DNA from 3 places in the Streptococcus parauberis NCFD 2020 genome. Region 1 is predicted to be linked to each of the others. Evidence: predicted binding sites of a transcription regulator. Region 1 holds the regulator's gene; each other region holds the start of a gene.
What was found. The regulator Rex, encoded in region 1, represses fermentation and respiration genes when NADH is low (regulators of the CRP and FNR family bind a similar motif). The targets are predictions, from matches to a motif close to TTGTGAANTANTTCACAA.
Positions count from the first base shown of each region.

Region 2: the regulator Rex is predicted to act here: its motif matches at 1,870-1,887, upstream of adhE (bifunctional acetaldehyde-CoA/alcohol dehydrogenase).
Region 3: the regulator Rex is predicted to act here: its motif matches at 1,329-1,346, upstream of SPB_RS04665 (formate/nitrite transporter family protein).

Region 1 covers NZ_AEUT02000001.1:474,331-477,617, forward strand. The annotation lists gene radC (RadC family protein) at 1-328, shown strand, start outside; partial or broken gene SPB_RS10985 (gamma-glutamyl-gamma-aminobutyrate hydrolase family protein) at 335-1,043, opposite strand; gene SPB_RS02345 (redox-sensing transcriptional repressor Rex) at 1,040-1,684, opposite strand; gene SPB_RS02350 (DUF4649 family protein) at 1,855-2,067, opposite strand; gene SPB_RS02355 (DUF1831 domain-containing protein) at 2,088-2,435, opposite strand; gene SPB_RS02360 (cysteine desulfurase family protein) at 2,437-3,287, opposite strand, start outside.
Region 2 covers NZ_AEUT02000001.1:1,915,236-1,918,522, forward strand. The annotation lists gene adhE (bifunctional acetaldehyde-CoA/alcohol dehydrogenase) at 1-1,845, opposite strand, end outside; gene SPB_RS09645 (acyltransferase family protein) at 2,004-3,287, opposite strand, start outside.
Region 3 covers NZ_AEUT02000001.1:931,428-934,714, forward strand. The annotation lists gene pbp2b (penicillin-binding protein PBP2B) at 1-450, opposite strand, end outside; gene SPB_RS04665 (formate/nitrite transporter family protein) at 547-1,317, opposite strand; gene SPB_RS04670 (hypothetical protein) at 1,419-1,961, opposite strand; gene SPB_RS04675 (transcription repressor NadR) at 2,026-2,547, opposite strand; gene SPB_RS04680 (phosphoglycerate mutase) at 2,641-3,287, opposite strand, start outside.

The sequences.
Region 1 (3,287 bases):
TGGAGAGAAAAAACAAGAGCACTTAATGACTATTTATTTAGATACCCAAAATCGGATAATTGAGGAAAAAACCATCTTTATTGGGAGTGTGAAACGCTCAATAGCAGAACCTCGAGAAATCTTACATTATGCCTGTAAAAATATGGCAACTAGTTTAATTGTTGTCCATAATCATCCTTCTGGATTAACGAACCCAAGTGAAAATGATTTTCATTTCACTGAAAAAATAAAACAATCATGCGACCAAATTGGAATAACCTGTTTGGATCACATCATCGTTGGAAAGAAAACATATTATAGTTTCAGAGAAAATACACAAATTTTTTAATAAGTATTAATAAGTATTAATAAAATAACTAAATAACTGAACATCAGTATCTGATTTTTGTTGAAGTAGCTCAGGATGCCATTGAACACCAATGAAATTAAGTTTTGGATTGCTTGAAATAACAGCCTCTACAGTATTATGTCTCGGGTCTGATAGCAATGATCTCCAGACCTCTACCAAGTTCTTTAATACTTTGGTGATGAAATGAATTAATCAAAGCTTTTTCACAATAAATATCCTGTAAAAAAGAGTGCTTTTTAGTTACCATTTCGTGGTATTGAGAATCGGATGGTCCATTTTGCCAATGATTTAGTATATTTTGATTAAGTGTGCCACCAAGGATAACATTCATTAATTGCATGCCACGACAGATTCCAAAAATTGGTTTACCTTGCTTCAAAGCTTCTTTGATTAAGGCAATTTCATAGATATCTCTTTCATATAAGAAATCATCATTGAAGGCATTTTTTTCTTCTTTGTAAAAAGAAGGATCTACATTTTGACCACCTATTAAGATAATTTTGTCTATAAGGGAGACATAGCGTTGAGCAAATTCCTCATCACCAATAGGGAGAAGTAGTGGAATGGCGTCTGATTTAATTACTGCATCAAAAAAACCTGCATAGGCATAGGTCCAAGGCAGGTCATCTAAAGCAGTATTTAGTCGTTGATTGGCAGAAATGCCAATAATTGGCTTAGTCTTACTTACTCCTATAATGTATCGTTTTGATTCATAAAGTAAAGTAAAGTTTGTAATTCACTAGTTAGGTCCACATACTGTACAATAATTCCTTTAGGAACATTTAAGTGAACTGGAGAGAAGCAAAGAATACCTCTTATTCCTGAAGCAATAAGTTGGTCCGCAACCTCTTGTGCATGATCACTTTGAACAGTTAGGATTGCAGTTTCAATCTCTGTGTTTTTAAGCTGCTCTTTAATTGATGAAATACCATAAATAGGAATACCATCTGAAGTTGATGTTCCAACAATTGGATTATCATCAGTATCAAAGCCCATGGCAATTTGCATTTTATTGCGATCATGGAAACGGTAGTGTAGTAAAGCCCGACCGATATTACCTACCCCTACAATGATGACATTTGTCGTTGAGTGGTCATTAAGTAGGTCGGCGAAGAAGTTCATTAATTTTGTAACATCATAGCCAAATCCACGACGGCCTAATTCACCAAAATATGAGAAATCACGACGAACAGTTGCTGAGTCGATACCCATAGCATCTGCAATTTGTTTTGAACTCGCCTTTTCAACTAGATCAGCATGAAATCTTTTAAATATTCGGTAGTAGAGGGATAAGCGTTTTGCAGTCGCTTTTGGAATAGATTTGTCGATAACCACGGTAGTAGCTCCTTTAATATAATAGACTGATATAATTCTGTTACTATTGTAACAAATACTTTGTGAAAATTGCAACGTTAAAATTTGAAATACAGTAAAAATTAAAAAATTTTATAAAATATGTATAAAAAAACCAATTTTGACATGTTAAATCAAAATTGGTGAAACTATTATTTTTCATTTCGTTTAAGCAGATAAAAATAAAGGTCTCCATAAGTTCCCTGATAATTTAATTCTTGTCCGTCTACAGTTACAGAAATAACTGGATGGTAATCAGGGGTTGAAATATCACAAGAGACTTGAGCCCGTTCAAATTCCTTAAAATCTGAAAATAAAACTGTTTTTTCTTGTTTACTTTCATTAAAAAAACTGACTTTAATCATTAATTTCTCCTTATAGAATCTTAATTTTCTTGTTTGATAAAAATATCTCGTTCTACCAAACTATCCATTAAAAAGTAAAATTTATCTTGAATAATTTTGTTATCTTCTGACTTAAAGATGTTGACCAAACGAAGAGCAGATTTGTCTGTGATAGTTAATTTAAAAGAGCTTAAATCTTTATTGATTGTGATTTTTAAAGGAAAACCTTCACCGGAATTTGGAACTTCCTCTAACAGTCGAGTTAATTCATAGTGGCCAATTTTAGTTTCACTAAAAGTTGTATCACGCAATGTATATTTCTTTACTTTTGGACTGATGATATAAGTATATTTGCAATCCTTTAAGGCAATTTCTTTTTCAAAAGCCATTCTATTCTCCTATTATTTTTTTTATTTCATCTACTAGAAAATCAACTTCCTCAATGGTGTTTTGGTCTGAAAAACTGATCCTAAGTGATTCAATTAGTTGATGAGCATCTTTCCCATAATAACTTTCCAAAACGTGACTTGGTTCCACCGTTCCTGCAGTACAAGCAGAGCCAGTTGAGACTGCTACTCCTGACAGATCTAGGCGGGTTAATAGCAAGGCATTAACTTGTCCGGGAAAGCCCAGATTAATGACATGTGGTAAGGATTTGTTGCCCTTATTAAGATAAAAAGCAGTGCCCTGCAATTGTTCCAAAAGATGTTCCTTAAGTTGCTCAACATGCTGATAATTTTCAGACATCATTTGATAAGCATCAGTAAGAGCTTTTGTCATTCCAACGATTCCAATTAAATTTTCAGTACTTGAGCGTCTCTTTTCTTCCTGATCACCGCCATGTAGAAGTGGATCAAAAAGAACATCATCTTGATAAAGGAAACCAACTCCTTTTGGTCCATGGAATTTATGGGCAGAAGCCGACATCATATTAATTCCAAGATTTTTTGGGAATAGTTGCACTTTTCCCATGGTTTGAACAGCATCAACATGAAAAACGGCTTGGTGATCTTTGAGGATGTCACCAACTTCAGCAATTGGGAGAAGATCACCAGTTTCATTATTAGCTGACATCATGCTAACTAAAATAGTGTCTGGACGCAGAGCTTTTTGAAATTCATCTAGTGAGATAATCCCATCTTTTGCTTCTAGGTACGTAATCTCAAAGCCAAAACGCTTTTCAAGATAGTCCATGGTATGAAGAACAGAATGATGTTCAATGGCAGTAGTGATAATATGCT
Region 2 (3,287 bases), 1.4 Mb from region 1:
TGTACCTGAAGTTGTTGGAATAGCAATGAATTTTGTTTTCTTGCCAAGTTCAGGGAATTTGAAGGCACGTTTACGGATATCCATGAATTTTTGAACAAGGTCACGGAAATCGACTTCTGGTTGTTCATAGAAGAGCCACATAACTTTGGCAGCATCCATAGGTGAACCACCACCAAGTGCAATAATAGTATCCGGTTTGAAGGCACGCATTAATTCAGTACCTTTATTTACTGTTGAAATATCTGGATCTGGTTCAACATCTGAGAAGATTTGATAAACAACTTTATTACGACGTAAGTCAAGTTGTTCAATAACTCTATTCAAGAAGCCTAACTCAACCATCGCATGGTCAGTAACGATCATGACACGTTCAACGTCACGAGCTTTTTGTAAGTATTGAATAGAGTCGCGTTCGAAGTATGTTTTTGAAGGAACCTTAAACCATTGCATATTATTTCTACGTCTTCCTACTTTTTTGATATTCAAGAGGTTGATAGCACTAACATTATCACCTACAGAGTTACGTCCATATGAACCACATCCAAGTGTTAATGATGGAATGAAGGCATTGTAAACGTCACCAATACCACCAAAAGTTGAAGGTGAATTCCAAATGATACGCATAGCTTTCATTTCAGTACCGAAACGTTTAGCTAAAGCTTCGTCTGCTGTATGAATAGCTGCAGAGTGACCAAGTCCATTGAACTCTACCATTTGGCGAGCTTTTTTAAGACCATCTTCTGTAGAATCAGATTTAAGAACTGCAATAACTGGAGAAAGTTTTTCACGAGTAAGTGGTTCTTTAACCCCAACTTCAGCACATTCAGCAGCCAGGATGTTTGTGCCTTCTGGAACTTTGAAGCCAGCTTGTTCAGCAATCCACGTAGCTGGTTTACCAACGATGTCAGCATTTAATTTTGCACCAGCACAGTTTTTGCTGTTTGCTTTTGCACCAAAACAGAATTCTTCAAGAAGAGCTTTTTCTTTTTTGTTTACAAAGTAAGTTCTGTATGATTTAAATTCTTCAACAAATTGATCATAAACTTCTTTATCGATAATAACTGCTTGTTCAGAAGCACAAACCATACCATTATCAAATGATTTAGACATAACAATGTCATGTGCTGCTTGACGGATATTTGCTGTTTTTTCAACATAAGCAGGTACATTACCAGCTCCTACACCAAGGGCAGGTTTACCACATGAATATGCTGCACGAACCATTGCATTACCACCAGTTGCAAGAATAGTTGCAATACCATCGTGATTCATCAAAGCGCCAGTAGCTTCCATAGAAGGTTTTGAAATCCATTGGATACAATTCTCAGGAGCTCCTGCAGCAATCGCAGCGTCACGAACGATTTGTGCTGCGTGTGCTGAAGATTCTTGAGCCGATGGGTGGAAACCAAAGACAATTGGATTACGTGTTTTCAAAGCAATCAAAGATTTAAAGATAGCTGTTGAAGTTGGGTTTGTTGTTGGTGTAACACCACAGATAACACCAACTGGTTCAGCAATCATAGTCAAACCTGTAACATCATCTTCTTCAATAATTCCAACTGTTTTTGTATGACGCATGTTGTTAACAACGTGTTCACAAGCAAATAAGTTTTTAGTCGCTTTATCTTCAAAAACACCACGACCAGTTTCTTCAAAAGCATGCATTGCTAAGATACCGTGAGCATCTAAAGCAGCAACTGAAGCTTTAGCAACAATATAGTCTACTTGCTCTTGATTTAATTTACGGAATTCTTCTAAGGCACCGAGACCTTTTTGGACAAGCTCATCAACGTGTGCTTGTGCATCTGCTAATTTTTGTTCCGGTGTCATTTTTTGTTCAACCATTCTATTCTCCTCTAGAAATCTTGTTTGTTAAAAGTTTCACAATTTATTTACAAAATTATTATATCATAAATCTTCACTTTGTAAATAGTTTCACAAATTTTTTGTGAAGTTTTTTTCAAACTTTTTTATATGTACACAAAAAAAGACCCATTCAGGTCTTATTTTGCTTCTTTTTTGGCTACACGTTCAATTGCATCTTTAATAGTTGTTACATAAAGATCAGCCCCTTTAGTGTCTGCATCACTGTAGTGAACGCCATCAGTACCTTCCCAGATATCTGGTGTGGCAACAGCTACTTTGTACCAATCAGCAATACTAACAAAAGAGTATTTCTTGGCAAGTGTGAGTTCATAATTACGGACTTCAGCAATTTGTGCTAAATTTTGCGAATTATAAGGAGTGACAATTACTAAACGGTGACCCTTTGGAAGATCTTTGATAAAACTTTGTAAATCCGTTTTATAATTATCTAAAGAGTTAACCCCAACGGCCAAAACGATTGTTTTGGATAAAGTCTCAGACGATTTACGATTGTCGTAAATTTCAAAAGCTTGGCTAAAGTTTCTGCTTACTGCGGCATCAAGCTGTGCTGATGGCATAATTTTTGAGAAAGCGGCACTTGATCTAAGGGCAACAGAGTCCCCTATAATGCTAACATCACTCAAGGCGTTGGCATCTCCAGCTGCAAGAGTATGCGTCCGGTTCAAGCTATTTTGACTTTGCTGTAAAGCACCAACTGTGAGCTCAGTCTCAAACTTGCCAACTTTTGGCGCAGCTATACTACGACCAACCATTAATAACAGTAAAGCAAGTCCAGCTAAAGCAAACCATTTTGTATATTTCTCTAGATCAAGACTAAGGCCAAAAAGATTAGGCTTTTTACCAACAAGTAAAGGTTCGAGGATGTAATAAGAAAGGGTTGAGAAGAGGACTGAGAAAATCAGTGTTAAAATCACAGCAAACCAGTTAGGCACTAATTGGCTAAAAATGATATAGAACGGCCAATGGAAAAGATACATTCCATAACTGATATCTGCAATATAAGTAATGATAAACGGTTCTTCAATAGTCGGTGTTTGGTCATTTAAGACACGCGCCGCATAAACCATCACAGCAGTAAACAAACTTGCTAAAACAAAGCCAAACAAGTAAGTTATGATATTGTTAAAGTCTAAGGACAAGGTCAAGAGCAACAAGAGGGCAAATGCTCCAGCCATAAAACCAATAACAAATTTCATTGGCCATAATTTAACATTTTTTTGGAAGCGGACAGTTGTATCTCTAATTCCAGAAATGGTCGCAAACATGGCACCAATAAAGAATGGAAAGACATGTGCAATACTTGAGAAATAAATCAATGAGAAATTAGAAACAAAGAATGCTCTAATAAACATTGTTAAGAAACTGATGATAAAGATTGTACTTGATGACACAAACAAAAT
Region 3 (3,287 bases), 460 kb from region 1:
AAATTTCTTCTTTTGGGGTAATTTTTCGACTACTTTTGCATAAATTTCTGGATCCGCTAAATAGAAATCAATTTTAGCTCGTTTTGAAACCTTTGCTTCAGGATAATCGACATATCCTGCTAAATCCTTAACTAACTGCTTCATTTCTTTAGTACTGATTTTAGGACTGCGTGTAAATGAAACAACATCTTTTATATCATTTGAAACAAGAATTTTCCCATCTCGATCAAATATCTTTCCCCTTGGATTAGAGGTCTTTATATTATAAACCGTGGATGATTTTAATTTTGCATCATAAAATGCTTTATTTTGAATTTGCATTACTGCCAAACGGAGTATCAATGCAGTGAATAATAGAACAATAATTAGAAAAAGGATGTGAATTCGGTTGGTAATACTAGCTGTTTTTTTTGATATTGTTTTCGATTCAAATTTTTCTTTGATGACCAAAACCTCCTTTTTACTATCTTTATTATTTTAACATAAATTGATAAAAATAAGACCGAGAATAAATTCTCGGCCAAAAATTTTTTTAGGGCACCTTGGTTAATCATTATGTTTATGGGTAAAAGCAAAATAGTAAAATAAACTAACAAAAACGGCTCCACCTATTATATTTCCTAAATAAACAAAAGAAAAATTTTGGATAAACTCAAGCCAGGTTGCACCTTTTTCAAAGATTGCAGCAGGGATGACAAAGGCGTTAGCGACGCTATGTTGGAAACCTAAAGCAACGAATGTCATAACAGGGAACCAGATTCCTAAAATTTTGCCAGAGGCATCTTCAGCGCCATAATTGAGCCACAATGCCAAACCAACAAACCAATTACAGCCAATTCCAGAAACAAAGGCTTGTAGCGGGCTAGCAGCGATTTTCGCATGTGCTACTTCGATTACTTCTTCTTTAAAAATTCCTGTCGACGTTAAACCTAAAAAGTGACCAAAAACAAAGGCTACAAAAAAGGCGCCAATCAAATTAAAAATGGTAATGACTAACCAGTTTTTAAGCAGGTCAGAAATGCTGATTTTCTTCGAAAAGAAAGTAGCTGACACGGCCATCATATTTCCAGTAATTAATTCTCCACCAGCCATTAAAATGATAATCAAACCAATTGGAAAAGCACATGCTCCCAGGATACTCGAAAAACTACCAAATGCTTCTAAACCACTGGCTGCAATCCGTACGTAAAGTAAGTAGCCTAAGCTGATCATTGCTCCACCGATGAAACCTAAAATAGCTTTTGCTAAAAATGGTTTTTCGATTTTATGATGGCCTGTTTCAATTGTTGCCGCTAATATCATATCTGGACTTTTCATATTATCTCCTATTGTTACAACACTCACAAATGCATAAACTAATATACCAGTTAAATAAAAAAAATGCAAGCCCTTCCAGAAAGAAACTTACACTTTTTATATTATAATGGTTTAATATTAAGTCCGATTCTAGTAAGTATGATATTCCAAAGACTAAGAGCCAAGTAGAAATCAACTAAGCCATGTACTATAGTGCCCAATCCCACCAATGAAAAGATTGACCAGATATAACCAACATCAGGAGATTGTCCACTTGTAAATAAGAGTACAACGAGAAACTCTCCTAGCCCATGGATGATATTAATAAATAAGGCGAATGGCAAAGCTTTTATGGGTGATGAGATTTGTGATTGATGATTTCGAATGTAAAAGGCAGCAATCAAAGTGAAGAAAATCTGTGAAAAAGCTCTAAGAACAATTACAAAGGGAAATCCTGCTAGAAAAAATCCTAATGTTGTCCCCAGACTTACAAAGATTGCTACTGCTGGTGAAATAAAAATTGCTAAAAATAATGGGACATGACTGGCTAAGGTGTAAGATGCAGGACCAATAATTATTTTAACTGGCATAATCATTGGAATCAAAATCCCAAATGCTACTAAAATTGATGAATAGGCAATTGTTTGTGTTGATTTATTAGTCATAAAATCTCCTTTTTATCATATTATAAAGCAAAAACCATACAGGTGTCAAGACACCTGTATGGTTTTATTTATTGATATAAAGAATGTTTCTATGCGCTAACTTTTTTTTAATCATTTCAAATTGCTCTTGACTTGGGCAAGAAATAAGATGACTATGCAGTCCATTAGTTAAACTAGATAGTAATTCAGCTTGTTCATGATTTACCTTATATATAAAGTCTATAATATCTTCTTTAGATTTAATATTCAATGACGCAACTAACATGCCATAGATAGGGTGTTCTACTTCAACTGTCGAGACAACTCCTCCATGAGAAATAATGATATCCAATTCATCTTCAGTCATTTCAATGCTATGTTGACAAACAATTCTACCAGTAAAATTACTATTAGTTAGCAGTTGATTCATCTGATAACCTCTTGGTGTAGATAATATATCAACTTGTGAAGCCCTCAAAATAGCAATATCACCCACTATAATTTGTCGACTGACACCAAATTCCTCAGCAAGATAGCTTGCCGATAAGGCCGTAACACTTTTTTCAAGCATACCTAAAATCTGTTGTCTACGTTCTTTGGCTTTCATTGGATTACCTCGCTTTCCCATTATCATCATACCATAAATCAATTTGAGTTTAAATCAAAATAAAAAACCAAGCCTGGCTTGGTTTTTACGATATTATTTACCTAAATAGTATTCAGCAGTAATATTTAATTTCTCATCTAATTCAAAAACTAATGGTGGGAAGTTTGGAATTTCAACATTCATAATTTCATCATCAGATAAGCCTTTAATATGCTTAACAATGGCACGAATTGAGTTACCATGTGCTCCTACGAAAACATTTTTACCTTCTAATAAAGTTGGTGCAATTGTTTCTTCCCAGAAAGGTAATGCACGTTCTAAAGTGATTTTTAAGTTTTCTGCATCAGGAATCAATGCAGGATCAACGTCAGCATAACGACGATCAGTATGTGCTGAGTATTGGTCATCTTTAGGCATTGCTGGAGGCAATACATCATAAGAACGACGCCAGATATGAACTTGTTCGTCACCAAATTCTTCAGCTGCTTCTGCTTTATTTTTACCAGTAAGAGCACCATAGTGACGCTCATTTAAACGCCAAGATTTTTCAACTGGTAACCAAAGTTGATCAGAATACTCAAGTGCTAAATTTGTTGTTTTGATAGCACGCGTTAAAACTGAAGTATAAGCTTTATCAAAAGTAATTCCTGCTTCTTTAATTAATTTACCAGCATCAATAGCTTGTTGTGTACCTTTTTCTGAAAGATCAACGTCAGCCCATCCTGTAAAGAGGTTAGCTT